Regions from separate parts of the Corynebacterium sp. 21KM1197 genome, predicted to be linked through region 2. Evidence: predicted binding sites of a transcription regulator. Region 2 holds the regulator's gene; the other holds the start of a gene.
The links. The regulator LexA, encoded in region 2, represses DNA repair genes until DNA is damaged. The targets are predictions, from matches to a motif close to CGAACANNTGTTCG.

Region 1: OLW90_RS07645 (SAV_6107 family HEPN domain-containing protein) is a predicted target of LexA. The motif match lies at 5,210-5,223, and genes of this name have one in related genera.

The regions. Positions count from the first base shown of each region.
Region 1 is NZ_CP123907.1:1,572,622-1,586,936, forward strand. Features, by position in the region: gene OLW90_RS07620 (penicillin-binding protein 2) at 1-1,007, opposite strand, end outside; gene OLW90_RS07625 (hypothetical protein) at 1,158-1,907, opposite strand; gene rsmH (16S rRNA (cytosine(1402)-N(4))-methyltransferase RsmH) at 1,904-2,956, opposite strand; gene mraZ (division/cell wall cluster transcriptional repressor MraZ) at 3,151-3,585, opposite strand; gene OLW90_RS07640 (DUF3040 domain-containing protein) at 4,129-4,527, opposite strand; gene OLW90_RS07645 (SAV_6107 family HEPN domain-containing protein) at 4,622-4,984, opposite strand; gene OLW90_RS07650 (N-acetyltransferase) at 5,284-5,970, shown strand; gene OLW90_RS07655 (polyprenyl synthetase family protein) at 5,998-7,143, shown strand; gene OLW90_RS07660 (alpha-(1->6)-mannopyranosyltransferase A) at 7,160-8,617, shown strand; gene OLW90_RS07665 (Rv2175c family DNA-binding protein) at 8,586-8,954, opposite strand; gene pknB (Stk1 family PASTA domain-containing Ser/Thr kinase) at 9,016-11,238, shown strand; gene OLW90_RS07675 (class II 3-deoxy-7-phosphoheptulonate synthase) at 11,263-12,651, opposite strand; gene OLW90_RS07680 (polyadenylate-specific 3'-exoribonuclease AS) at 12,704-13,219, opposite strand; gene OLW90_RS07685 (glycosyltransferase 87 family protein) at 13,481-14,315, shown strand, end outside.
Region 2 is NZ_CP123907.1:1,347,066-1,361,380, reverse strand. Features, by position in the region: gene miaA (tRNA (adenosine(37)-N6)-dimethylallyltransferase MiaA) at 1-667, shown strand, start outside; gene dapF (diaminopimelate epimerase) at 682-1,476, shown strand; gene OLW90_RS06610 (hypothetical protein) at 1,481-2,227, opposite strand; gene hflX (GTPase HflX) at 2,275-3,795, shown strand; gene OLW90_RS06600 (uracil-xanthine permease family protein) at 3,928-5,211, shown strand; gene OLW90_RS06595 (HPr family phosphocarrier protein) at 5,312-5,581, opposite strand; gene OLW90_RS06590 (fructose-specific PTS transporter subunit EIIC) at 5,720-7,819, opposite strand; gene OLW90_RS06585 (1-phosphofructokinase family hexose kinase) at 7,869-8,846, opposite strand; gene ptsP (phosphoenolpyruvate--protein phosphotransferase) at 9,062-10,762, shown strand; gene OLW90_RS06575 (DeoR/GlpR family DNA-binding transcription regulator) at 10,824-11,606, opposite strand; gene lexA (transcriptional repressor LexA) at 11,883-12,587, opposite strand; gene OLW90_RS06565 (hypothetical protein) at 13,013-13,192, shown strand; gene nrdR (transcriptional regulator NrdR) at 13,273-13,755, shown strand; gene hrpA (ATP-dependent RNA helicase HrpA) at 13,752-14,315, opposite strand, start outside.

The DNA of each region.
Region 1 (14,315 bases), 230 kb from region 2:
GCGGCGGTGATGATCTTGGCCACCGAACCCGGCTCGTAGGGAGCGCTAATGGAGGGATTATCAAAGTCCTTGCCGCGCTCCAATTGCTTTTCAATGTCCCCATTGGGATCAATGGTGCCGGTATTGGCCATCGCCACCACCTCGCCCGTGTGCGCGTCCAGCACCACGGCCTCGGCATCCTTGGCCCCGGAATTGGCGCGGGCCTGCTCTACCTTCTGCTGAAGATAATTCTGCACGTCCACGTCCACGGTGAGGCTCACGTTTTTGCCGTCGATAGCCGGAACCTGATCGCGCAGGGTGCCCGGAATCACCTGGCCGTCGGTGGATACGTCCTCCGTCATGCGGCCATTGATGCCGGATAGCAGGGCGTCGCCGGAGGCCTCAAAGCCAAATTGCCCCTGCCCGTCCATGGATACCTTGCCCAGGATATTCTCCCCTACCGCGCCGTTGGGGTATTGGCGAATGTCCTGGTGATCGGCGGCCACGCCGTGGAAGGTCTCCGCGATCTGGGCGGCTACGTCCGGGTCCACGTTGCGCACCAACACCTCGTAATGGCTATCGGCGCGCAGTTTCTCCTCGATCTCCTTGGAATCCACGTCCTCGGTGGAGGCCCCGGAATCCTTAATCATCTGCGGAATGCGCTCGGCCATATCCTTTAAGGTGGCCTCTACCTGCTCATCAAGGTAGGCATCACGATCCTGGGGCGCTGCCGCGCCCTCCGATACCTCCATGCGTAGTTCTAGGTCCTTCTGCTCGCGCAGTTCCTTGCGCAAAAGATCGGGAGAGACGGTCAGCGAGCGCGCCTGCATGGTGTAGGACATTTCCCGGCCATCGCGATCCGTAATATCGCCACGGCGCGCCGGTTCCACGTAAATACGCGCGCGCTGTTCCTCGGCCTTAGCGGAGAGTTCCGGCCCCCAGATCACCTGCACCCAGGCCAATCGGGTGGCCAGCACCAATACCGCCACCACGAGGAAGGCCAGGACCAGGCTGAGCCGACGCCGCATGACCTGCTGCTGGGTACGCTGCTGAGGCCGGGGGCGCGCGGCCGGTGCCGGGCGATACGACGCCCCGGTGGAGTACCGGGGCGTCGCCGGGGTGCGACGATCACGAGGGGGATTCACTGCCCAATGCCACCTTCCCTAGTGCTCGTATCGTTAATTCAGATAGGGCGGCTGCGCCTGCCCGCCAGCCGGGGGTTGCGGCGCCGGTGCCGTCTGGCCCGCCTGCGGGGCTTGCTGCCCCTGCGGCAGGGCCTCCAGGTTCTCACCCATTCCCTCGGTCTTGTCCGGGTTACTCGATGCTGCGTTGGCGCGCGTCGGTGCCCCATTGACGTCCACGATCGGGCGCGAGTCTCCCTCTGCCGGACGGCGCTCGGTCACCTCACCGTTTTCTTCCACGGCCAGGATACCGGGCTGCTGCGGAACCACCATGCGGTTGTCATTGGCGTGGCGGACAAACTCTGAGGAACTCCGCGCGGTCTCCACGTCGCGATTGAGCGTCTCAATCTGGTTATCCAGCTGCTTTTCCTGCGCGGTGAGTTGCTGCAAGCGGAACGTCTGCTGGGTAGAAATGCCCGAGAGCGCCATAGCCAGTGCCACGCCCCCCACCAAAAGCACGATGGCCACCAGGCTAATCCGCGTCAGCCGGGAGGACTGCCGCGCCGTGGCCACCCTGCGCCCGCGCACGGAAACCACCTGACGAGAGCCCAACCGACCCACGGCGGGCTTGGGCACCACGCGGCGCACGGGGTTGCGCAGAGTGCGGCGCGGAGCGGCGGGAGCGGTGCGCGTGCCATTCGCGTTGCGACGTCCGTCGCGCTCCAGCAGAGCAGTGGCCGAACCTGTCGTGGCCTCCATGCTCATGTCTCGGCTACGACGAGCGCTCGTTTCGCTGTGGGAGTTCATCGGTATCCTCCGGGGATCGTGCTCTCGGCGTCTGTTCGGGTTCTCTCAATGGCGCGCACTCGCACCGGTGCGGCGCGCGGATTATCGTCAATTTCCTGTTTCGTGGCCTTTTCCGCGCCACGGGTTAGCAGCCGGAAACTCGGCTGCGTGCCCGGCAAATCCACGGGCAGACCCTGCGGCGTGGTGGAGGCGGTGATCTCGGAAAAATACCTCTTGACCAGGCGATCCTCATGGGATTGATAGCTCATGAACACCGCTCGGCCGCCCACACCCAGGCTGCCGGTGATGGCGGGTAACGCCGCCTCCAGGGAGGCCAATTCCGCATTCACCTCCACTCGCAGCGCCTGAAAGGTGCGCTTGGCGGGGTGCCCTCCGGTGCGCCGGGCCGCGGCCGGAATCGTCGCATACAGGAGTTCCACCAGTCTGCCGGAAGTATGAAAAGGCTCTTTTTCTCGCTCCCGCAGCACGGCGGAGGCGATCTTTCCGGCAAAGCGCTCGTCCCCGTAGGTCTTGAGCACCTTGGCCAATTCCCCATGGCTATAGGTATTGAGCACGTCGGCCGCCGTCCGGCCCGAGGTGGGATCCATGCGCATGTCCAGGGGCGCGTCTACCCGGTAGGCAAAACCCCGCTCCACCTGGTCGAGCTGCATGGAGGAAACGCCGAGGTCATACAGCGCCCCCGCGATCCCGTGAGAGCGAGCACGATCAATGATCGGCCCCTCGCCCCCGTCCAGGACCTCCGCCACCTGGTCATACCGGGCGTGAACGGGGTAAAATCGCTCGCCAAAACCCGCCTCGGTGATTCTCCGGGTGGCGTTTTCCAGGGAAACCGGATCGCGGTCAAAGCCAAGAAGCACCGCCTGGGGGAAGGTCCGCAAAAAATGCTCGGCATGGCCTCCGGCGCCAAGAGTGCCATCGACGATCACCGCGTGATCGCTCGCGGCCTCCACCGCAGGAGCAAGGAGGGCCGTGACGCGATCGCGTAGCACGGGCACGTGCCCGTGGTTCTCCGAAAGCCGCTCGCCGTATTCCTGCTTGTGCTCGTTCATCGTTACCGCTATCCCCCTTTCCTGCCGGTGTCCTCTGTGTCTCCCGGGCAGCCATTCGCCCGCCGTGTGTGAGCGAGTGCGTGCAGGGCCCCACCCGGATCATCCGAGGGCTCTGATGTCGGGGAAGTACACCAGAACACTCGGTATCGGGCAGAGTCCTCCGCGCACTCCGCCGCGATGCTCTCAACCGGCCTCTACAGCAAACCTCCGAGGACATCGTCGGCGTCCGCCGAGGAAAATGCCTCTTCCGTTTCTTGCTGATACTGAGACCAAGCCTCCGCATCCCAAATCTCCAGGAAGTCCACCGAGCCGATCACCACGCACTCCTTGGTCAGACCCGCGTAGTTTCGGTGCGCCGCAGAGAGCGTGATCCGGCCGTGGCCGTCTGGACGCTGCTCATCGGCGCTCGCCGCTAAGTTACGGATAAACGCGCGAGCCTCCGGGTTGGTGCGAGAGACCGCCGCAGCCTTGCGCGCCCTCTGCGCGAACTCCTCGCGCGGATAGACCGCCAGGCTGTGATCCTGTCCCTTGGTAACCATCAATCCACCCGCCAGTTCCTCGCGGAACTTGGCGGGGAGAGTGAGACGCCCCTTGTCATCGAGCTTCGGAGTATAGGTACCGAGAAACATCCCGGAACCACCTTCCTTCACTCTTTGCCACGGGACCGGCTTCCCTTCCCCTAGCCGGTGCCGGAGAGTTCTCACTCCCCAACATCAACCAGTGCGCCCCACTCTACCCCACTTCCCCCCACCAGAACTAGCCATAAGGCCACTTTAGTCACACAAGACACCAGAAAACACAGGTCATGGCTCTATTTTTCCCGTGGGGGATATTTCCACACCCTCCCCACACCCCAATCACACTAACAACATCAGCAACATCCATCACATTATGTACACGTTCCAGACATAAGAAAAAGGCATCACCCCACAGCCACACCCCGCCGATACTCACAGCATCCTTTTACACTCTGAACTGGCATTTTCCCAGAAATACCTGGTTCCACACCGCTCCCCCACGGCCCATTCCCACCCACCAAGACCCCACCGAGGGATCTCGGTGGGGAAAGTGGGGGAACACATGATGCTCCCACCCCAAACACACGATGGCCCTGCGCCCACCCCATCCAAGGGGCGAGCACAGGGCCCTCAATTAGTTATTTCCGCCACGACCTACTCAAAGCGGCGCCGGAAGTCCTCCTCCATGCGACTCGCCATCGTGGAACCACCCGCGGGCTTTCCCTGAACCCCGGCGCGCCCACCGGCCGCCCGACCGGAAGAAATTACCGCGTCCCCGGAACCCCTAAGCGCCCACACACCAGCACCGAACATCAAGAGGAATCCCGCCACACTCAAAGCGATAAACCACAGCGAGTTCTGCGCTAAGGCCACACCACCGATGAGCATGACCAGCCCCAGCACCCCCAAGGCAATACCACGGAATACTCGCCCCGGAGCAGCACCAACCACACCGCGCGCCCCGGTCACCGAGGACCCAAAGGTGGGGTCCTCCGCCAAGAGGGATTGCTCAATCTCCCGAAGCGCTCGTTGCTCCTGCTCTGATAGCGACACGATTCCTCCCAATATATTCCGGCCGTTCGCTGCTCACTATGTTCTCAACGACGTGGAGCGCAGATGTGTTCCCGGCACCTGATGCCCACCGCCACTAGGCGGCAGCCGCAAGAGCCACGGGTTCCGCCTCCACCTCGGCAAGAAAGGCAGAGGCCAGATCCAGCAGCTGATGCGCCACCTGCTCCTCTATCCGCGATTCTAGCCCGGAGTTCCACCGAGAGCGCAGGCGCGAAAACGCCTCAAACCGATCCGCCCAATAACCTCCTCGCCCGTCTACCAACCGCAACCGAGCCCACGCCCCGCCGGGAGCGCGGCGGCGACGCGCCACCGGGGCACCCGCCTGCACCGCACCCGCCACGCGCAGGGCGCAGCGGTACGCGGATTCAAAGGCCTCGCCGTATTGACCGGCCTCATTCTCCGCCAGGGCCTGAGCCAGCAATCCCCTCGCCTTATCCATAAAGTCCTCTCGCCCCACCCCCCACGGAGTGCGCGGCGCGATAACGTCCACGATATGCCCCCAACGCCGTAGCAGAAATTACCTGCGCCATTTCCTCTCTCCTTTACCTCAATCGCACACCGCGGCGGAATCATTCACAGCCATGAGCACCCAGCCCAGGCGTGCCATGCCCTCATTGACACCGCTCACCCTAAACACCGCGCGGGACAACCCCACCCGCATTATAGAACACATTTTCGATTTTGGCTTCATACTTCCTGCCTCGGCACCGCGCACACCAACGTGGTTGCATAGACACCATGCCCCTGTCTATCCATGCCCTCACGCCCACCGAGTTCGTCGCCGCCGCACCCCTCCTCGTGGACGTCTATCTCCATGCCATGAAATACCCCGCCCGCCTCCGCGAAAGCCGGATCGCCGCGTGGGAGCAGGACAGCACCTTGCCGGGGTTCCGCGCCTTCTGCGCACTGCACACCCCCGTGCTCAGCCCGCCCCGCGCCTCTCGGACGCAGGTCGCCCCCTCGGAGCCAGCGGGGGCGTCGCCAAGCGCCCCGCGCACACCCCCGATCCACCAAGCAGATCCCGCGCACATCGCGGGGGTTGTTTACGGTTTTCACGGCTCGGCGGATACGTGGTGGCATCAACAAGTGCAGCGGGGCCTGCTATATCGCCACCATTCCGCCACTCTCTTAGACGATTACTTTGAGGTCACGGAGGTGCATGTGGCACCGGCTTATCAGGGGCGCGGGGTAGGCCGGAATCTTCTTGCCCGCCTCCTCGACGGCCTCCCTGAGCCCACGGCACTTCTCTCCACCCCAGAGGTTCCGGGGGAGGCGAACCGCGCGTTTCGCCTCTATCGCTCCTTTGGCTTCCGCGACGTGCTGCGATCCTTCTATTTTCCCGGCGATTCCCGCCCATTTGCCGTGCTGGGGGCGCCCCTACCCCTCGCATCGCCCCTGCCAGCACGGGAAAGTCCCACCGGCTAGGTATCGTGTGTATATCACCCCGCGCTCTTGTCGGAAAGGACTATCCTCATCGTGGCTCATGACGCCCGCTCGCTTACGCTCAGCGATATTCCCGCCGCAACCCAGGAAATCCTCACCGAATACCTCGATTCCCGGCTGCCGGAGGTCAAGGCCATCGGCGCGCCCGTGGCCGAGGCGGCGGAGAGCCTGCGGGATTTTGTGCTCGGCGGCGGTAAACGCATTCGCCCGCTCTACGGGTGGGCGGGGTTCCTGGGGGCACACGGCCCGCACGGCCCGCACAGCCTAGCCCAGGGCGAGGGGGCGGAGAACCCCCGCGCCGTGCTTCAGGCAGTCAGCGCGCTCGAACTCATCCAGGCCTGCGCCCTCATTCACGATGACATCATTGACGCCTCCGATACCCGGCGCGGCGCCCCCACCGTGCACCGCCGCATGGAACGCCACCACCGCAATTCCGGCTGGCAGGGTGCGAGCGCGCACTTTGGCCAGTCCGTAGCCACCCTCGTCGGGGACCTCGCCTTGACCTGGGCCGATGACATGCTGCATGACGCCGGCCTTTCCCACACCGCCCTACTCCGCGCGCGCGAGCCGTGGCGCGGTATGCGCACGGAGGTCATCGGCGGCCAGTTGCTGGACATCACCCTAGAGGCCACGGCCAGCGAGGATATTGGCCTGGCGGAATCGGTCAATCGCTTCAAAACGGCCGCCTATACCATCGAGCGCCCGCTGCACCTGGGGGCCGCCCTTGGCGGGGCCACCCCCGAGGTTATCCAGGCCTTTCGGAGCTATGGGCGCGACGTGGGAATCGCCTTCCAGCTCCGCGATGACGTGCTGGGGGTCTTTGGCGACCCCGCCGTCACCGGCAAGCCCGCCGGAGACGATCTGCGGGAGGGCAAACGCACGGTGTTGCTGGCGCTCGCCCTCGCCGCCACGGATGAGCGCAATCCGGCGGCCGCCGAGGAACTGCGGCGCGGCGTCGGCTCACCGCTCGATGCTCCCGCCCTCGCCCGGCTCTCGGAGATCATCACCGAATCCGGGGCGCTCGCAGAGGTGGAGCGCCGCATCTCCTCCCTCGTGGATTCCGGGGTGGCACATCTCCAGGTGGAGGCAATCTCCCCCGAGGTGCGTTCGGCTCTGCGGGATCTGGCTATCCGCTCCACGGAGCGTCGGAAGTAAAACGGAAAGTACAGCCATGTCCGCGCCTTCTCTCCGCCCACTGCCGCTGGGGGCCCTCGGTACCGCGCTCATCGCCCTGGGGTCCTTTGGCGGTGGGGCCACTCGCAATCGGGGCGGCGTGCTGCACGCCCTGGGTCTTGATTTCTTTTCTTACGGGCACGGCGCGGGCCTGGCCAATACTATTTTGTGGGTCGGCATCCTTCTGCTCGTGGCCGCGTGGGTGCTCCTGGGCAGGCGCGTGCTCGCCGCACCCGCCGAGCGGCTTCACGAGGTGCGCCGGAGCCTCATCGCCTGGGTGCTTCCCCTGGTTTTTGCCGCCCCCATTCTTTCTCGGGACGTGTACTCCTACCTCATGCAGGGGGCCATGCTCCGCGATGGCTTTGACCCCTATACCCAGGGCGCAGCCATCAACCCCGGCCCCATGCTGCTGGAAGTATCCCACGATTGGCGCAATACCACCACGCCGTATGGCCCGCTTCACCTCTGGATCGGTGAGGGAATCACGCGCCTGGTGGGCGATAACATCACCGCGGGCATCGTCTTATACAAGCTGCTCTCCATCGCGGGCTTCGCCGCCATCGCCTGGTCCATTCCCCGCCTCGCTCGGGCCTTTCATGCTCCCCCCGCCACCGCCTTGTGGATCGGCGCGGCCAATCCGGTGATGATCCTGCACCTGGTGGGGGGGATGCACAACGAGTCCATCATGGTGGGGCTCGTGAGCCTCGGCCTCGTCTGCGCCGTGTATCACCGCTACGCCACCGCGATCGTTCTCATCGCGGTGGCGGTGGCGCTCAAGGCCACCGCGGCCTTCGCCCTGCCCTTCGTCGTCTGGATGGCATTGCGGCATTACACCTCGCCACACACCCCCCTGCTCAAGCGCTGCGCGGCTTTCCTCGGAATCGCGGCGGGAGGTGCCGCGCTCACCCTCGGCGTGGTGGCGGCGATCACCTGGGCCTCCCAGTCCTCCTGGGGCTGGCTGGCGGAAATATCCGGCAATTCCAAGGTGATTAATCCCCTGGCGCTTCCCTCCCTTCTCGCCGGGGTGGCCACGGATTTTCTTTTGCTTTTCGACGCCTCCCTCACCTTCAACGTCCCCCTGGAGTTCCTGCGCCGGGCTTCCGTGGTGCTCATGGGGCTCGGGCTGGTGGCGGCCTGGTGGTTCTTCCGTTCCTCCGCCATCCAGGCCCTGCGCGGTATCGCCGTGGCGTACTGCGTGGCCTTTGTGTTTAATTCCGTCACCCTGCCCTGGTACTACGCCAGCCTCATTTCCCTCGTGGCCGTCACCCCTGTGCCGCGCTGGGTCCTGCCCTGGACCACGGCGGCCTCCATCGTGGTCACCCTGGCCTTTACCGGCTCGGGCAATCACCAGTTGTATAACCCCCTGTGGATGCTTTCGACCACGCTGGTGGCCTGGGGCCTAACCACCTGGCTGTTTCGTCGGCCTACAGCGCCATCGCCTGCGCCCGGCGCATAACCTCACGGGCCAGGTGCCCGTGCAGCGCGTCGATGGGCCTGCCAGGGAGGGAATCATCCTCGGTAAAGAGGTAGCGGATAATCTCCTCGTCGCTATAGCCGCCGTCGGAAAGCAGCGCGATCACGCCGGGCACAAAGCGCTGCACCGTTCCTTTATCTCCCAGGAAAATCTCGGGAATCATGCGCACGCCCTCGTGCCTGATGGCGATGATCTTGTGGTCCCGGATCATGTCAATCACGCGGGTGACCAGGATTCCCAGCCGCTCGGAGGTTTCCTCCAGGGTCAGGAGGGATTCAGATGCGGGAAGAACGGCAGAGGACACACTTTGAACACTCACGGCACCCGAGTTTAGACGATGTGGCTACCACTCCCCCTGTGCCTTCGGCCATACTGGGGCCATGGCTCAACTTCAGGTGGGAGATGTCCTTGAGGGCAGGTACCAGATAGATCAACCGATCGCTCGTGGCGGCATGTCCACGGTGTATCGCTGCGTGGATCTCCGCCTGGGCCGCGCCGTGGCCGTCAAGGTCATGGACGATCGCTACATCGATGACCCCGTGTTCCGCCAGCGATTCCGCCGCGAGGCCCGCGCGATGGCCCGAATCAATCACCCGCACATCGTGGGGGTATATGACTTCGGTTCCGATGGCAACCACGTCTTTTTGGTCATGGAACTCATCACCGGCGGCACCCTGCGGGAACTCGTGGCCGAGCGCGGCCCCATGCCGCCGCACGCCGCCCTCTCCGTCATGCGCGCCGTGCTCACCGGCCTGGCCGAGGCACATCGCGGCGGTCTGATTCACCGGGACATCAAGCCCGATAACGTGCTCATCAGCGCCGATCACGCCGTCAAACTGGCGGACTTTGGACTGGTTCGCGCCACGGACTCCGAGCAGCACACCACCACGCACATCGTGGGAACGGCCGCCTACCTCTCCCCGGAGCAGGTGCGTGGCTCGGAACTCGGCCCCGCCAGCGATGTCTACTCCGCGGGCATCGTCCTCTTTGAGTTGCTCACCGGGGAAACCCCCTTCCAGGGCAGCACCGATCTGGAACGCGCCTACCAGCGCCTCGACCGGGACGTTCCCCCGCCCTCCGAGATCATCGAGGGCATTCCCCCGGAGATTGACGCCCTGGTGGCCCAGGCCACCCGGCGCGATCCCGCCCAGCGCTACGCGGACGCGCCCGCGTTCCTCACCGCCACCGAACAGATCGTGAAGGGCCTGCGCCTACCCCCCTTTACGGTGCCGTTGCCGCGTAATTCCGCCGCTCACCGCGCCGCGGAGATTCCCACGGATACCAGCTCGCTACCCACGGAGATGATGGCCACGGGAGTGATCGCCCCGCCGGACCCCGCGCCCGCCGACGAGCCGCCGCAGGATAACCCGGAGCAGACCGCCCTTTTGCTTCCCGACGTCCCCCCTGCCGCTCCTCCCACCCCGGAGCCCGCCCCGGCACCCTCCCCGTTGCCCCAGGCCGAGTACGCCCCCGAACCACCGCCGCGCCCTGCGGCTCCCCCCGCCACTCCCACGACTCGCCCCTACACCAATCGCTCCCCCATCGGGCTCGCCGCCTGGCTCACTGTCCTCGCGGTCATCCTCGGGGCGGTGGCCCTGGGCGGATGGTGGCTCGGCTCCGGGCGCTACGGCGAGATTCCCGAGGTCATCGGCACGGAGAGAGTCTATGGCCTCGCCGCCGTGCAAGAGGCAGGCTTTGAGGCCACCGCCCGCGAGGTCTACGACGATGAGATAGATCAGGGCCATATCATCGGCACCGATCCCGCCGGGGAGAAAGCAGTGCGGGGCTCCGAGGTCACGGTCTTGGTGTCCCAGGGCAGGCCCACGGTTCCCGCCATTCCCGAGGGGGCCGATGCGGAGCGATACCAGCAACTCCTCGAGGAGCGCACGTTATCCTCGCAGGTGGCAGGCCGAAAATACTCCGATGATATTCCCGCCGGTGGTGTGCTTTCCGCCTCCCCCGCAGTCGGGGAGGCCGTGCCCACCCACAGCACCGTCGAACTGACGATCAGCAAGGGGCCTGCCCCCGTGCACGTGCCCGACCTCGACGGCATGGACGAGGCGGAGGCCACCAAGGCCCTAGAGAAGGTTGGGCTCAAGGTCAGCGCGGTGGATTGGGCCTTTGATTCCCAGAATGACTACGGGGAGGTCAGCAGCACCGTGCCGGAAAGCGGCGCCGAGGCCACCCGTGGAGACGGGGTTCGCCTGGTGCTTTCTACCGCCCGCACGGTGCCAAACCTCTCCGGCATGAGCACCGAGGAGGCCGCCGCCCGCCTCGCGGAGGAGGGCCTGAGCCTGGGCGAGGTCACCACTGATCCCGAGGCAACAGGCACGTATGGCGAGGTGGAGAGCACCACGCCGAACTCCGGTAGCCGCGTCAATCCCGCGGAAACAGCCGTGGACGTGGTTCTGCCCGGTCAGGTGCGCGCTCCCCTGCTACTGGGCAAGACCGTCTCCGAGGCCAGGAAGATCGCCCAGGAACAGGGCCTGACCCTGGACACGGGCCGCTCCGTTTCCGATCAAGCCCGGATCATCACCCAATCCCCCCGCCCCGGCAAGAGCCTTTCCGTGGATTCCCCCGTGGTGGTCACCGCCCTGGGCTAAGGCCCGGGGCGAGCGCCACCGGCATTATCGGCGCAGCATCTCCGCCACCAGGAACGCCAGCTCCAGGGACTGTTGGGTGTTCAGGCGCGGGTCCACGGCGGACTCGTAGCGCCCCGGAAGATCCACGTCCGTGATGTCCTGGGCTCCGCCCAGGCACTCGGTGACATCCTCGCCGGTGAGTTCGATGTGCAGGCCACCGGGGTGAGTACCCAGGGCGCGGTGCACCTCGAAGAAGCCCTGCACCTCGTCGATGATCTTGTCAAAGTGGCGGGTCTTGTACCCGTTGGAGGCGGTGAAGGTATTGCCGTGCATGGGATCGCACTGCCACACCACCTTGTGCCCGGCGTTCTCCACGGCGCGCACCACGCCCGGAAGCACCTCGCGCACCTTGCCGTACCCCATGCGGGAAACAAAGGTCAGGCGGCCCGGCTCGCGCTCCGGGTCGAGCTTGGCGGCGTAGGCCACCGCCTCCTCCGGGGTCACCGAGGGGCCGATCTTCAGGCCCACGGGGTTGGCGATCATCGCGGCGAAGTTGATGTGGAAGTCATCAATGCCACGGGTGCGCTCACCAATCCACAATTGGTGCGCGGAGAGATCGTAAATCCGGGTGGTATCGCTCTCATCCTTGGCCAGGCGCAGCATGCCGCGCTCGTAATCCGCCAGGAGGGCCTCGTGCGAGCAGTACACCGTGGCGCTGCTGAGAGAATCATCGCGCACCTGGCAGGCCTCCATGAACTTCAAGCCGCGCTCTATCTCCTTGGCCAGGGCCTCGTAGCGGGCACCGGCGGCCGAGGTGGCCACGAAGTCTCGGTTCCACTGGGTCACGCGGTGCAGGTCTGCGGTGCCCGAGGAAGTTAGGGCGCGCACCAGGTTCATGGCGGCGGAGGAGTTCGCGTAAGCCCGGATCATGCGGGCGGGATCGTGCTCGCGGGCCTTCTCCGTGGGCTCCACACCATTGACGATGTCCCCTCGGTAATTCAGCAGGCCGTTTTCGTCCCGATCCGCGGAACGCGGCTTGGCGTACTGGCCCGCGATGCGGGCGAGCTTCACCACGGGGGTAGAGGCGCCGTAGGTCAGCACCACGGCCATCTGAAGGAGGGTCTTAATGTTAGCGCGGATATGCGGCTCATTATTCGATTCAAATGTCTCCGCGCAGTCACCTCCCTGGAGGAGGAAGGCTTTGCCCAGGGCGACGTCGGCAAGCTGCTGCTTGAGGTCGCGCACCTCGGGAGCCACCACCACCGGAGGCACGGATTCGAGGAGTTTGCGCACGTTATCGGCGCTCACGCGGTCCCAGGTGGGCTGCTGATGAGCGGGACGCGCGATGACGTCCTCAAACACCTCTTGGATACCGTCCGGCAACGGGGGAAGATCAGGCAGGGCTTCTTTGGGAATATCTACGGTCCAACTCACACTCCCAGTGTAGTCAAGACGCCCCTCATCATGTGGCTTTTCACTCACATGGCTAACTCACGCCGCGCACCCGGTTATCCTCCCCCAGGAAAAGCCGCTCCTGGCAGGCGCGGAACTTCACCACGTTATAGCGCGCATCCGCCAGGGCGTCGTGAGCGTTGGCCGGGGGCGCGGGCAACTCCGGGCGGCCCGCCATCTCCCAGAGTTGCTTGAGTTCCCTGGTATAGCGCGGGATCTCCCTGGGTAGCCCCGCCATATCTCCCCAGAGTTGGGCCAGCACCACGTGATCATAGGCCCCCACCCAGGCCCACAGTTCCGGGCGGCCCGCCCCCGCGAGGAGGAACTCGTAGACCTCGTTTCTAATCTGCTGCTGGGGCTTCCATTCCTTGGCGTGCGGGCTGGGAAGTTTGCTGAGCACGTTCTCGCGGACCCAGGGATTAGCACGCCGCTCATCAAAGTCCGTGGACACCGCATAGTATTCGCGCCCGTCCTCGGCCACCATGCCGATGGACACGAGTTCTATCGTGCGGCCGTCCTCCACAAACTCGGTGTCATAGAAATACCGCACGGGCGGTCCTCATTCCCTTTCCGTCCGGGGCTTTGGAATCATGTGAGGTTTCCCTCCCCACCGAGAGTAGCGCGTGCCTCTCGACGCCCGAACCTCGCCCTCGCACTCCCCCCCACCCATCGACCGGGAAGCAGCGCGATGGTTCGCCCGGCAGCGCTGCCCGCCCCGTGGGGGTGAGCCGAAGGATTTTTGGTCAAACCGCCACGGCAATGTGCCTATAATACGCAGGTGCGCGACGATAAAACACAGGGATCATTCAGGTTGATCTCACCTCCCCGGTGGGCGCTGTATGCCGGGGCGGCCCTGTTCCTCCTTGTCACGGCCTTCATGCTTTTCCAAGGCCCATTCCACCTGCGGTACTTCCTGGACTTTGAGGTGTACCGCGCCGGCGCGCAGGCCTTTCTCCACGGGGAATCCATTTATGAGCGGGATTATGACATGGGCATCGTCACCCTCCCGTTTACCTATCCCCCGTTTGCCGCCCTGCTCTTTGCCCCGCTGGCCTGGCTGCCCTCGGCGCTGGGCGCGGTGCTCCTCTTCGCCATTAACACCGCCTGCCTCTGGTGGGTCATGGTGCTCACCCTGCGCTGGTGCGCGCCGCAACTCCACTCCCTAGCCTGGGCAGCCTGCGCGCTTCCGGTAATGCTCGTCTCCGAGCCTGTGCGCGAAACCCTCTTTTTCGGCCAGATCAATCTGATCCTCATGGCCATCGTGTCCACGGATATTCTGGGCAAGCGGCTGCCTATTCCCCGAGGAGTGCTGGTGGGCCTGGCCGCCGCCATCAAACTCACCCCCGCAGTATTTGGCCTGTACTTCCTGGTCAAGCGCGATTGGAAGGCTGCGGCATGGGCCGTGGGCTCCGGCCTAGGCTTCACCGTCCTCGCCGCGCTCATCAGCCCCCATAATTCCCTGGTGTATTGGCTGCACACCTTGTCCAACACCGGCCGCATTGGCTCCCCGTTCTACGCCTCCAACCAGTCTCTCCAGGGTTTCCTCTATCGCCTAGAGGTTCCTCCCGCCACGCTTTCTACGCTGTGGATCATCGGGAGCGTGCTGTGTGTGGCTGCCGTGGCCTGGACCATGCACCGCCTGCTGA
Region 2 (14,315 bases):
GGCGGTGGCCGATGTGGAGGCCCTGCGCGAGCGGGGCGTCACCCCGATTCTGGTGGGGGGCTCCATGCTGTATGCGCAGTCCCTGCTCGATGATTGGCAGTTTCCCCCCACCGACCCCGAGGTGCGGCAGAAATGGCAGGATCGCCTGGACGCCGTCGGCGTGGCGGCCCTGCACGCGGAGTTAGCGCGGCGCGATCCCCAGGCGGCGGAGATCATCGAGGACCAGGATCCCCGCCGCACCGTGCGCGCCCTGGAGGTCATCGAAATCACGGGCAAGCCCTACCAGGCCAGCCAGCCGCCGATCGGCGCGCCGCCGCGCTGGAATACTCGAATCATCGGACTGGAAACCACGCCTGAGTGGCTCAACCCGCGCATTGCGCGGCGCACCGAGGCGATGTTTGAGGCGGGCCTGGTGGCTGAGGTGGAGGAACTGGTGGCTAGCAACGGGCTGCGGCGCGATTCCACGGCGGGCCGGGCCATCGGATACGCGCAGGTGCTGGCCGCCCTGGCTGGGGAGATGAGCTGGGAGGAGGCTCGGGAGCGCACCACCACGGGCACGCGGCGCTACGTACGCAGGCAACGAGCCTGGTTCCGCCGCGATCCCCGGATCCATTGGATTGACGCCGCCGGTGATACCCGCGCCCAGGCGCTAGAGTGGCTGGAGTGAACACGGAAACGGAACTGTTGTACGCCAAGGGCCACGGAACGGGCAATGACTTCCTCATCATTCCCGATGAGCACGGGGAGAGAGATCTCACCCCGGAGCGCGTGGCTCGCCTGGCGGATAGGCACAAGGGGCTGGGGGCGGATGGAATCCTGCGGGTGGTGCGTCGGGAGAGCCTGTGGTTTATGGATTATCGCAACGCGGACGGCTCCATAGCGGAGATGTGCGGCAACGGCGTGCGGGTGTTTGCCCACTGGCTCTATTCCCGGGGCCTGGTGGATTCCGCCGCGTTCACGGTGGATACCCGGGCCGGGCACCGCGCGGTGGAGGTACACGAGGCCACCGATCGGCGCGCAATAGTCTCTGTGGACATGGGGCCGGTGCGCGTGGAGGGGCTTTCCACCGCGCGCATGGGGGAGCAGTCCTTTGCCGGACTGGGCATCAACGTGGGCAACCCGCACCTGGCGGCCGTGATCCCCGGCCTGGACGCGCAGGGCCTCGCCGCCTGGCCGCTGCGCCAGCCGGAGTGGGATCGGGAGTTCTTCCCCCAGGGCGTCAATGTGGAGGTGCTCACGCCGCTGGCCGAGGGCGCGGTGGACATGCGCGTGTGGGAGCGCGGAGTGGGGGAGACCCTTTCCTGCGGCACCGGCACCGTGGCGGCGGCCACCGCGGCGCTTGCCGACGCCGGACACGCCACCGGGGAGGTCACCGTGCGGGTTCCCGGCGGCGAGGTGACCGTGACCATCGGAGAGGATACCGCCACGCTCACCGGCCCCTCGGAGATCGTGGCCACGGGAACCACCTGGCTCTAGGCGGTTAGTGGCCGCCGCAGCCGCAGGAGCCCCCGCCCCCGCCGCAGCAACCCCCGCCGATGGGGGCTTTGATGGAGGCCACCAGCATGATCGTCCCGGCGATGACCTCATCGCGTTGGGGCAACTCGGGGGCGTCCGGTAGGCAGACGTCAAAGGGGAAGGGGCCGTCCACAGTGGCGTGGATAAAGCGCTGCCCGGTGAGTTCCGCCGTGCGGTATTCCGCCTCTAGTACCCGCGCGGAGAACTCCGCGGAGGCGTCGGGAGCCGTGGTGCCGGTGCCCGCGGCCACGCTTTGTGCCCCTTCGGAGAGGATCATGCCCAGGACGTTGCCGGTGGCGTTCTCATACTCCACCGCTGAGGGGTACACGGTGGTATCAATGCCCAGGGCGGTCACGGCGAGCGGCTGGAACTGCTGCTGGCCATCTTCTGCCAGCAGCGGCCCCTGGGCGAGGTTGCAGGTGACGGTGGTCAGGGCGTTGCCCAGCGGATCGACGATCTCGCAGAGCGCCACCACGTCCGTCAGCATGTCCACGTGGGCGTAGGTCTGGGTGACGGACTCAAAGCCCGCGAAGGTGGCAAAGGGCTCCACCGCGAGGATATTGATCTGGGCCCCGGAGCGATCCGCGAACTGAATCAATTGGCCCCCGCGCACCTCCCCGGTTACCGAGAGCGCATTGGAGGCGATGGCCGCCTCCACCGCGTCCTGCCACGTTGAAAAACCCAGGCCGATGCTTTTGAGATCCGTGCTCATGGCACAAACTCTAGTCCCCCTCCCGGAGTGTGGGACAATGGGCGGCGATGAACAACCCAATGGATTCCACCGATTCTTGCCCCGAGTCCCACGAGGAACTCCTGGCCCAGGCCTTTCGCGGTAGCGTGACCCCGGAGGGGGCGTCGGTAAGCACCGATGAACCCACGGTGGGTGACCTTGACCTCTCCGAGCGCAACTCCCTGCGCCGGGTGAACCGCCAGACCACCATTCACGCCGAGGAACAGGCCGATGGCTACGAGGTGGAGTACCGCAAACTGCGCCTGGAACGGGTGATCCTGGTGGGGGTGTGGACGCAGGGCACCCTCGCGGAGGTGGAGGCCACCATGAACGAGCTGGCGGCGCTCGCGGAAACCGCCGGCGCCGAGGTGGTGGACATGCTCTATCAGCGCCGCGATAAGCCGGATTCCGGCACCTACGTGGGCTCCGGCAAGGTGGAGGAACTGCGCGATATTGTGGCCGCCACCGGGGCGGACACCGTGATCTGCGATGGTGAACTCAATCCGGGGCAGCTCGTGGCCCTGGAAAACGCCCTGAACACCAAGGTCATCGACCGCACCATGCTGATCCTGGACATCTTTGCCCAGCACGCCAAGTCCAAGGAAGGCAAGGCGCAGGTATCCCTGGCACAGATGGAATACCTCATCACCCGCGTGCGCGGTTGGGGTGGCAACCTCTCCCGCCAGGCGGGCGGGCGCGCCGGGTCCAACGGCGGCGTGGGCCTGCGCGGCCCCGGTGAAACCAAGATCGAGGCGGATCGACGCCGCCTGCGCGCGGACATGGCGCGCCTGCGCAAGGAACTCGCGGCGATGAAAACCTCGCGCGAGGTCAAGCGCTCGCGCCGCAGCGCCTCGCTCACGCCGAAGATCGCCATCGCGGGGTACACCAACGCCGGAAAGTCCTCCCTCATCAACGCGCTCACCGGCGCGGGCGTGCTGGTGGAGGACGCGCTTTTTGCCACCCTGGACCCCACCACCCGCAAGGCGCAACTGGCCGACGGCCGCTCCATCATCTTCACCGACACCGTGGGCTTCGTGCGGCACCTGCCCACGCAATTGGTGGAGGCCTTCAAATCCACCCTGGAGGAGGTGCTAGAGGCAGACCTCATGCTGCACGTGGTGGACGGCTCCGATCCCTTTCCCCTCAAGCAGATCCAGGCCGTCAATCACGTGATCGCGGACATCGTGCGGGAAACCGGGGCGCAGGCCCCGCCCGAGGTGATCGTGGTGAACAAGACGGACATCGCGGACCCCCTGGCGCTGGCGGAGCTGCGGCACGTGATCGAGGACGTAGTGTTCGTCTCCGCCGCCACCGGGGAGGGGATAGGCGAGCTGGAATCGCGCATCGAACTCTTCCTTAACACCCTGGATAAGCACGTGATCTTGGAGATCCCCTTTACCCGGGGCGAGGTGGTCTCCCGAGTACACGAGTTTGGCACGGTGCTTGACGAGCAATACACGGATACCGGCACCCGGATCGACGTGCGCCTGCCGCGCCGCCTGGCCGAGGAACTGGGGGAGTTCGCGGTGGAGGGTGCCTCCGAGGGGTAGACGCGTAGAACGGTCGGCGCAGGAACAGTCGCTGAGGTGAATTATTCCGGGGCTTAAGCCTCGTATAATCCCTACGTACAGCATTTCTGGCAGATAGGTTCCGCTCATGCTCTCCGTTAAGGAACAACCGTGATGAGGTGGGCCGTCCACGGCGACGGCAAGAAGATTCTCCCCGGGCAGGTGGTGGCGCCCGAGGAACGCCTGGATTGGCCGCGCACCATCGGCATAGGCATGCAGCACGTCATCGCCATGTTCGGGGCCACCCTGCTGGTGCCCACCCTCACGGGCTTCCCCGTGAACACCACCCTGCTCTTTTCCGGGCTGGGCACCATGCTCTTTCTCCTCATCACCGCCAATCGGCTGCCCAGTTATCTGGGCAGTTCCTTTGCTTTCATCGCCCCGCTGGCGGCCACCCAGGGCGAGGGAATCTCGGTGCAACTCGGCGGCGTGGTGGTGGCGGGTCTGGCGCTCGTGGTGGTGGGGCTGGTGGTCAAGGCCGCCGGGCGCGGCGTGCTCGACGCCGCCATGCCGCCCGCCGTCACCGGAGCGATTGTGGCGCTCATCGGCCTGAACCTCGCGCCCACCGCCGCGCGCAACTTTGAGTCCCAGCCGCTCGTGGCCGCCGTGACCCTGGTGAGCATTCTGCTGCTCACCGTGGCGGGCCGGGGCATGGTGGCGCGCCTGGGAATCCTCGGTGGGGTGCTCATCGGTTGGATCTTTGCCGCCATCACAGGCAACCTCACCGAGGGAGCGCGCGAGGCTATTGCGCAGGCCGCCTGGGTGGGCGTGCCGCAGTTTCATACCCCGGAATTTAGGCTCTCCGCGATCCTGGTGACCCTGCCGGTGGTGATCGTCCTCATCGCGGAGAACGTGGGCCACGTCAAGGCCGTCTCCGCCATGACGGGACGCAACCTCGACGATCGCGCCGGGGACGCCCTGCTTGCCGACGGCCTCGCCACCACCCTCGCCGGGGGCTTCGGCGGCTCGGGCACCACCACCTACGCGGAAAACGTGGGCGTGATGGCCGCCACCAGGGTGTATTCCACCGCGGCCTACTGGGTGGCGGCGCTCACGGCCGTGGCGTTGGCCTTCATTCCTAAGTTTGGCGCGCTGATCTTCAGTATCCCCGCCGGGGTCCTGGGCGGGGCAACCCTGGTGCTCTACGGGCTGATCGGCATGCTGGGCGTGCGGATCTGGCAGGACAATAAGGTGAACTTCAACCACCCGGTGAATCTCACCGCTGCGGCGGTGGCCCTGGTGGCGGGGGTCGGCAACCTCACCCTGCACGTGGGCCCGGTGGAACTGGAAGGTATCGCCTGGGGTTCGGCCGGAATCATGGTGGGGTACCCGGTGCTGATGTGGCTGTATCGTCGCGTGGGCGAGGGCGACGGAAGCGGTGCGGCGGCTAGAAACTAGCCGGAAAATAGCCGAGAACTCGAAAAACGCCCGTGGCCGGTATTCACCGCCGACGGGCGCTTGTTCTTTCCCCTAGCTTTATGCCAGGAGCAGAGGGGGATTACTCGGAATCCAGGTCCTTCTCGATGAGGGCCGCGATCTTCTCCACGGCCTCGGCGTTCTCCGAGGTCACGGTCACCTGATCGCCCTTTTCCGCGCCCAGGGCCATAATCATCAGGGAGGAGGCGGCGTCGGTCTCGTCGTCCTCGTCGCCGCCCACCAGGGTGAGGAAGATGTCCTCGTCGTAATCGCCAGCGGCATCGGCAATGATGGAGGCCGGGCGGGCGTGCAGACCCACAGCGGAACCAACGGTGACGGTCTTAGAGGCCATGATTGTCCTTTCTTCCACGCCGGTGGCGTGGTGGGAATAGTAAAAATGCTCGATCTTGTATTTTAGGCGCGCTGAGGCGGCGGTGCCAGGTTCGCGGCCTATTCCCCGGCTGTCCTCGTCGGAAAGCCAGGGGGCGTTCTACGCGGAGGGCGCGGCTGCTGCCGCTGGCGCCTCGGATGCTTCCGTGGTGGCCGCCTGCACGGCCTTGTTGGGCCACAGTTGCTTCAGGGCGAGTACCGCCAGGGTGGACACCGCGATACCGGCGGCCAGGGAAAGCACCCAGGCCAGGGCCGGGGAGATAACCGGAAGCACAAAGATACCGCCGTGCGGGGCGCTGGCGGTCACGCCGAGGGCCATGCTCAGCGCGCCGGTGACCGCGCCACCGGCCATCATGGAGGGGATCACGCGCAGCGGATCGGCGGCGGCGAAGGGGATCGCGCCCTCGGAGACGAAGGAGAGTCCCAGCAGCCAGGAGGACTTGCCGTTTTCCCGCTCGGCGGGGGTAAATAGGCGACCGCGGATAAAGGTGGCCAGGGAAAGCGCGATGGGCGGCACCATGCCGGCGGCCATCACGGCGGCCATGATCTTCATGGAGGAATCGTCGCCGGTGGAAAGGCCTGCGGTGGCAAAGAGGTAGGCCGCCTTGTTCACCGGGCCGCCGAGGTCAAAGCACATCATCAGGCCAAGGATCACGCCGAGCAGCACGGCGGAGGAACCGGACATGGAGTTCAGCCAGTTCTGCAAGCCGGTCATGACGGCCTCCAGGGGCTTGCCCAGCACCAGGAACATCGCCAGGCCCACGATCATGGAGGTCAGCAGCGGAATAATCACCACCGGCATGAGCGAGGCCACCCAACGCGGCACCTTCAAGGAGCCGAGCCACATGGCGATGAATCCGGCGAGGATACCCGTGACCAGGCCACCGATGAAGCCCGCGCCAAGCATCACGGACAGCGCGCCGCCCACAAAGCCGGGGGCGATACCGGGGCGATTGGCCAGGGCGTAGGCGATGTAACCGGACAGTGCGGCCACCACGAAGCTCATTGCCGCCTGGCCGGTGGCAAAGAGGATGGCCGCCAGGTAAAGCCCTAGGCCTGAGCGGTCAAAGGCCACCAACTGTCCGCCGATCACGGCGACGTCCTCGGGCAGGTTGCTCAGGGAATAGTGGGTGACCAGCACCTGCCAGTAATCGCCCACCTGGCGGCCGCCAAGCAGGTACCCCAGCGCCAGCAGCAGCCCACCGGCGGCCACGAAGGGCACCATGTAGGAAACGCCGGTCATCACGGCCTGCTGGATGCGCTTGCCCCAGCTCAGGCCCGAGCCCTCCACCGGGGCTTCGGAGTCGCTTGCAGGCGCTTCGCCTCCGGCCACTCGCCGCGCGCGGGGATTCGCCGCGGCGGCCACCGCCTCGTCGAGCATGGTGCCCGGCTCGTTGATCGCGCGCTTTACGCCGGACTCAATCACCGGTTTGCCCGCAAAGCGCTCGCGGTCCTTGACACCGACGTCGGTGGCAAAGATAACGGCGTCGGCCGCCTCGATGGTGGCGGCGGGCAGCGGGGTGACGGCGGAGGAGCCCTGGGGTTCCACGGCGAACTCGATGTCCGGGCGGGCCTCGGCGGTCTGGGTGAGGGCGTCGGCCGCCATGTAGGTGTGCGCGATGCCGGTGGGGCAGGCGGTGATGGCCACCACGCGGGTGACCTTGGCCTCCTCATCGGCCTTATTGGCAGCGGCGGTTGCCTCGGCTGCGGGGGTAGCCTCCGGGGCGGGCTTCTTTTTCTTCGGCGCGGCATTGACCACGCCGGTGACCAGTTCCACGATCTCCTCGGGAGTGGTGGCCCCGCGCAGCCCCTCCAGGAAGTCCTTGCGCACCAGGGCTCGGGCGAGCTTGGAGAGGATCTTGAGGTGTTCCTTGCCCCCGCCCTCCGGGGCGGCGATGAGGAACACCAGGGAGGCATCCCCGTCCGGGCCGGAGAAGTCCACCGGGCGGCGGAGGCGAGCAAAGGCGAGGGTGGGTTCGGTGACCGCTGCGGAGCGGCAGTGCGGAATGGCCACGCCGCCGGGAACGCCCGTGCCGGATTTCTCCTCGCGGGCGCGGGCGTCGCTGGCGAGCAGGGCGGCGTCGGTAGCCCGCCCGGCGGCGGCCACGAGCCCCGCCAGGTTTTCGATGACGGCGGCGGGTTCACCGCCGTAATCCACGTCGAGGCCGACGAGGTCGGCGGTGATGATGGGAGAGGACATCGGTTTTCCTTTCTTTCTTGCTATACCGAGTGCTGCTTTCCAGCGCGGCTCAAGCGTGGTCGATGGCGCTAATCTGAGTCTTTTCCATGTCTACCTGCTCGGGGCGGGGCAGGGTAGTGCCGGGTAGGGCTGCGGCGGCGCTGCCGTAGGCCACGGCCTGGCGCAGGCACTGCTCGGGAGCGTTCCCGTTCGTGGCGGCCAGGAGATAGCCGGCCAGGGAACTATCCCCGGCGCCCACGGTGGATACCACCGTGGTGGGCGGGGGCGTGGCCTTCCACGCGCCCTGGGCGGTGACGAGGACGGCACCGGCGCCGCCCAGGGTGACCAGCACGGACTCCACCCCGCGCGCCACGATGGAACGGGCGGCCTCCACCACGGGCAGATAGTCTCCGGCCTCGGCCTGGTGCTCCAGGTGCAGGCCATCGCAGCCCACCAACTGCCCCAATTCCAGCCCATTGGGCTTGATGAGGTGGGGAGCGGCGCGCTCAAAGCTTTCTCCCAGGGCGATCATGGCGGCGTCCGAGGTATCCACGGCCACGCGGGCCCCGGGAACCTCCGCGCGCAGGTGGGCCACCAGTTCCCCGTACCAGCCGGTGGGCAGACCCGGGGGCAGGGAGCCGGAAAGAGCGATCCACGCGGCGTTGTGCTGCCGGGCGGTGCGCACGAGGGTATCGAGCAGGAGATCGCGCACCTCCGCGCTGATGAGCGGGCCGGGGCCGTTGAGCTTGGTGGTGGTGCCATCGGGCTGGGTGATGGTGGTATTGGTGCGCACCCGCTCCTGCATGGCAATGGCGAGGTGCGGAATGGACTCCTGAGTGGCGAGTTCGACGAAAGGATCGGTGCTTGCCGCCGGAAAGAGAGCGAGGGTGGGCCGCTGCGCGAGGTGGATGGCGTGGGCCACATTGACGCCCTTGCCGCCGGCTACGTGATCGAGGGCGCTGAGCCGGTGAACGGAGCCGGGGGAGAGGGGTTCGGGGAGCGTCAGGGTGGCATCGACGCTGGGGTTGGGGGTGAGCGTGAGTATCACGGGGTTCCTTGGGTCTATCGTTGGGCCGGGCCATTGGGAGATGAACGTCACTATTGATGTCTGATTATGTCTTAATCCTTTCGCTTGGTGCCCGAAAAGTCAAGAGGTCTTATGTCTGGTTGGGGGAGATATGTGGCTTATGCGATGTTTGCTCGGGCAAGTTTCGGGCAGGTTGCTGTGGCGTGGTGTCCGTAACCCCGGCTAGAGTGGTGCGCATGACCGAAGGCTCTGGAAACAATGCTTCTGCTCACCTCACCGCAAAGGGCACCGGCGTGGTTGCGGGTATCGCCTACGCGGACGTGGTGTGGGTGCGTCCCCGCCCCGAACTTCCCACCGGCGGCACCACGATTCCCGAGGAAGAACGGGAGGCGGAGTACGAGAAGTTTGTCGCGGCGGCCGACGCCGTGGCGGAGCGTCTCGACGCCCGCGCTAACAGCGCCGAGGGCCCCGCCGCCGAGGTGTTGGGGGCTACCGCCGGAATGGTGCGCGATCGGGGTTGGCGCAAGACCGTGCGTAAAAATATCCGATCGGGCATGGACGCCGCCTTTGCCACGGTGGAGGCCACCGCCAAGTTCGTGGCCATGTTCAACGCGGCGGGCGGCGTGATGGCGGAGCGCACCACCGACCTGCGCGATATTCGAGATCGCGTGATCGCGCAGTTGCGCGGCGAGGAGGAGCCCGGCCTGCCCGCCATCGAGGGTGAGGTTATTCTCTTTGCCGATGATCTTTCCCCGGCCGATACCGCCGCCCTGGATATCGAGCATTATCGCGGACTGGTTACGGAACTCGGCGGGCCCACCAGCCACACGGCGATCATCGCCCGCCAGCTCAATCTGCCCTGCATCGTGGCCGCCGGGACCTCGATCCGCGACTTTGCCGCGGGCACCAAGGTGCTTATCGACGGCTCCGTGGGCACCGTGAGCAGCGGCGCGGACCCGGAGGAGGCGGCGCGCATGGTGCAGGAATCCCAGGAGCGCGCCGCCAAGATCGCCCAGTGGACGGGCCCCGCCAGCACCAAGGACGAGCACCGGGTGCAATTGCTCGCCAACGTCCAAGACGCCAACGCCGCGCGCATTGCCGCCGATACCCAGGCGGAGGGCATTGGCCTCTACCGTACGGAGATGAGTTTCCTCTCCGCCACGGAGGAACCCTCGGTGGACGAGCAGGCGGCCCTGTACGGCAAGGTCTTTGCCGCCTTCCCGGAGTCCAAGGTCGTGGTGCGCACCCTGGACGCGGGCTCGGATAAGCCCATCGCCTACGCCAATATGAGCGAGGAGGAGAACCCGGCCCTGGGCGTGCGCGGCCTGCGCATTGCCCGGGATAACGAGGCCCTGCTTACCCGCCAGCTCGATGCCATCGCCCAGGCCGCGCAGGGGCGCGGCGATCAGGCCCCCACCTGGGTCATGGCGCCGATGGTCTCCACGGCGCGGGAGGCCGAGTGGTTTGCCTCCCTGTGCAAGGAGCGCGGGCTCACCCCGGGCGCGATGATCGAGGTGCCCGCCGCCGCGCTCATGGCGGATAAGATCATGCCGCACCTGGACTTCGTCTCCATCGGCACCAATGACCTCACCCAGTACACGATGGCTGCCGATCGCCTTTCTTCCCAGTTGGCGTATTTGACCGATCCCTGGCAACCCGCCGTGCTGCGCCTTATCCAGCACACCTGCGTGGTGGGGCGCGATACGAATACTGCCGTGGGTGTGTGCGGCGAGGCCGCCGCCGATCCGCTCCTGGCCTGCGTGCTCACCGGCCTGGGCGTGAACTCGCTTTCTGCCGCCTCCACAGCCGTGGCGGGAGTGGGCGCGCAACTCGCGGAGGTAACCCTGGAGGAGTGCGAGGCCGCCGCAGCGGCGGCCCTGGCCTCCGAGGGGGCCTCGGAGGCGCGCGACGCCGTGCGCGCGATCCTGGCGGTATAGAACCGCCATACAGGGCGGTGGGCGAGACGAAATATCTTGGCCCACCGCCTTTGCGCTGGCTCTAGGAGGCCAGCACCACCTCTATGTCGCGGTCGCGCAGGCTCTGCACATAGGACTCGGGCGCGTTGCTATCGGTGATCACAACGTCAATATTCTCGATGGCGGCGAAGCTCACCAGGTAATCGTTGCCGATCTTGCTGGAATCGCACAGCACCACCACCCGGCGGGCGTTGGTGACCATTGCGGACTTGATCGCGGCCTCCTGGGCATCGGCGGTGGAAAGGCCGTGATCGAGGGTGAGGGCGTTCGTGCCGATGAAGGCCACGTCCGCCCGCATGAGGGCCAGGGTGCGCAGGGCGGTATCGCCCACCACGGCCTGCGTGATCGCCCGGACGGAGCCGCCCAGCAGTTGAATCTCGCTGAGCCCCTTATTGGCCATCGTCAGCGCGATGGGCAGGCTATTGGTCACGATCGACCACTGATTTGCCTGGGGAGTATCCGCAATGAGGTCGGCCAGGGCGGTGACGGTGGTGCCGGCATCGAGGAAAAGTCCACCACCGGGGGAATCCGGGAGGAAGTTGAGTGCGGCCCGGGCGATGGCGGACTTGGCGTTGGGCGCGGAGCGCAGGCGAGCGTCCAGGGAGAGCTCCGTGGTTTGAAAGGACTGCGTGGCCACGGCACCGCCGTGAACGCGGTGCACGATCCCATCGCGGTCGAGCACGGCGAGGTCGCGGCGGATGGTCTCGGCGGTGACGTCAAACTTCCGGGAGAGTTCCGTCACGTTCACCCTGCCCTCGACGGCAGTCTGGGCGGCGATCTGACGCCGACGCTCCTCTGCATACATGGCGGTCATTCCTTTCCACTTGGGTCCACTCGGGGTCTGCTCAGACTCCAATCGGATTATCCGGGTCGGTTTCCCGGAACCATTGGGGCTGCTCTTGGTCGCACCTTGGCGGCAGCCGGGGCGTGAACCCCTCAAGATGACCCCATTGTTCCATAAAAACCACATTTGCCTTGTGGGATTGATTGACCTCGTGTTGGCTCGGGCCAAATGTGGAGGTCAGAAAGTGAGAAAGGCGGAGAGTGGAGGAGAGAATACCCCCTTTTCGGGGGTGAGTAACTATAGTTTCCGCATGACAGATACCACCTTGCCCATGATCTGCCCCTGGGAGCCGTCGATGGGGTCAAAGGCCTCATTGTGAGGTAGGAGCCACACCCCAGTGGAATCTCGGTGGAACTCCTTGACGGTGGCCTCCCCGTCGATGAGGGCGGCCACGAACTCGCCCTCCTCTGCCACCGGCTGAGAGCGCACCACGATCCAATCGCCGTGCAAAATACCGGCATCGCGCATGGATTCCCCGGATACCTTCAGCATGTAGAGTTCCCCGTCTCCCACCACATCGCTGGGCAGAGGGAAATAGTCATCGACGTTTTCCTCCGCCAGGATCGGGGAACCTGCGGCGATATTGCCCAGGAGCGGAACGTAGGAGGTGGCTGCGGCCTCGGGCGGAGCCGATGTCTCCGGTGCGGCGGTTTGCTTCTTGGCGGGGGCGGGGTCACCCGGGAGGTGCCGCACGTCTACCGCGCGGGGCTTGTTGGGATCGCGGCGCAGAAAGCCCTTTTTCTCTAGCTCCTTGAGCTGGTACGCCACCGAGGAGGTGGATTGGAGGCCTGCCGCATCGCCAATCTCTCGGATGCTCGGCGGGTATCCGCGTAGGACCACGGCGTCCCGGATCACCTCAAGGATTCGACGCTGCCGTGGGGACAACGTGGAGAGATCAGGGGCGTCCTTGTCTGCGCTGGGGCCACTGGGGGTGCGGGGCATGTGCGGTACTCCTTCGCCGGTGCGATTCCAATGCCCTTCACTGTACACAATGCCGGGGGCTGTTTGGGACGGGTGTTCGAAGATTTTTGCCCTGGGGCTAGACAGGGGTGCGGATGGGTGCTATAACGGGTATCGAACGCTTTATCGAACACCTGATCTACCGTATGGGTTGGTTTGTTCGATGGGTATTGACTGATGTTGTGCAGGAACAGGCCCTAGGAAGGATAGTGCCATGACTACCTCATTTGCTCCGATTAACCACGGTGATCTCTCCGCTCGCCCCGTTCCCCCCTGCGGCGGTGTGGGAGCCGGGTGAGGGGTTTGCTGCGGTGGGAGACTTAAGGGGCGTTCGAACGCTCACTCATTCGAATAGGGGATTAGATGGAGTGAGGGGTGATGCCCCGATATTCGAGCGCAGCGATGGCATGTCGGATGGAACACGTCCGCGACGCAGCCCCACCGATCGGATCACCACGTACCTGGTGGGCGGAGTCTTTGGGCTGAGTGTGGTGCTGGGAGCGGTATTCCTCACGGATGAGGGGCCCGATCCCGCCGTGGAGATGGGAATGGATATTCACGCCGGAGCGGTGTCCGCCGCGCGTTAAGGGGAGAGGTAATAGAATCGGGCCGGTATCTATTTCATCGTTGCACCGCAAGATTTTGCCACAAGGAGGCATGGTTTTCCGTGTACTGCCCCTTTTGCCACCACACCCATTCCAGGGTGATTGATTCCAGAGTGATTGACGCCGGTGCGGCCATTCGACGCCGCCGGGAATGTAGTAGTTGCTCTGGACGCTTTACCACCGTGGAGAAGGCGATCCTCCTGGTGGTCAAGCGCAATGGGGTCACGGAGCCGTTTAGCCGTGAGAAGGTGATCACCGGCGTGCGCCGCGCCTGCCAGGGGCGCGACGTCTCCGATGACTCCCTCAAGCGCCTGGCTCAGCAGGTAGAGGAGACGGTGCGCAGCCACGGCAGTTCCCAGATCAACGCCAATGCCATTGGCCTGGCGATCCTGGAGCCGCTGCGCGAATTGGACGAGGTGGCCTATCTGCGCTTTGCCTCCGTGTATAAATCCTTTGACTGCGCGGAGGACTTTGAAAAGGAGATCCGGCTCATGCGTCGCCGTGCCCGGGAGGGACGCGGCGACATAGCCACCCATGAGATTTAGAGTTTGTCTATCGCCCGCATGATCCGCTTGCGCGAGACAGGTTGCGCGGTGCCCAGCCGCTGTGCAAAGAGGCTCACGCGGAATTCCTCGATCATCCAGTAGATTTCCTTGACCGGCCTGGTTTTTTCCGCTCCCTTGGGCTTGGCGGCGAGCACCTTGCGCAGGTGCGTGAGCACCGTGTCCACCTCGTCTTGCCGGGCGGCGTCCTTATCGGGATCGCGGTTCATCTCCTCCAGGCGCAGATTCATCGCCTGGAGATAACGCGGGAGGTGCTTGAGGTGATTGATCCCGTGCACAATGAGGGCCTTGGGAGGGAGGAGAAAGTTGAGTTCCGCCCGCATGTCGTCGATGGCCGGGCCCTCCCACTCGTTTAACTCATCGGCCACGCGCTCGTAGGAGACCAGCGCCGGGGCAATGGCCACGATGCTGCGGCGAACCTCGCCCGCCACCTTGGGCACGAGGGTGTCGCGCAGCCCGGCGAACTCCTCGGGGCTGCGCACGGGGCCTCCGGCGGCAAGCAGAAGATCCCTGATGGCGGCCACGCGGGCCTCCTCCACGAT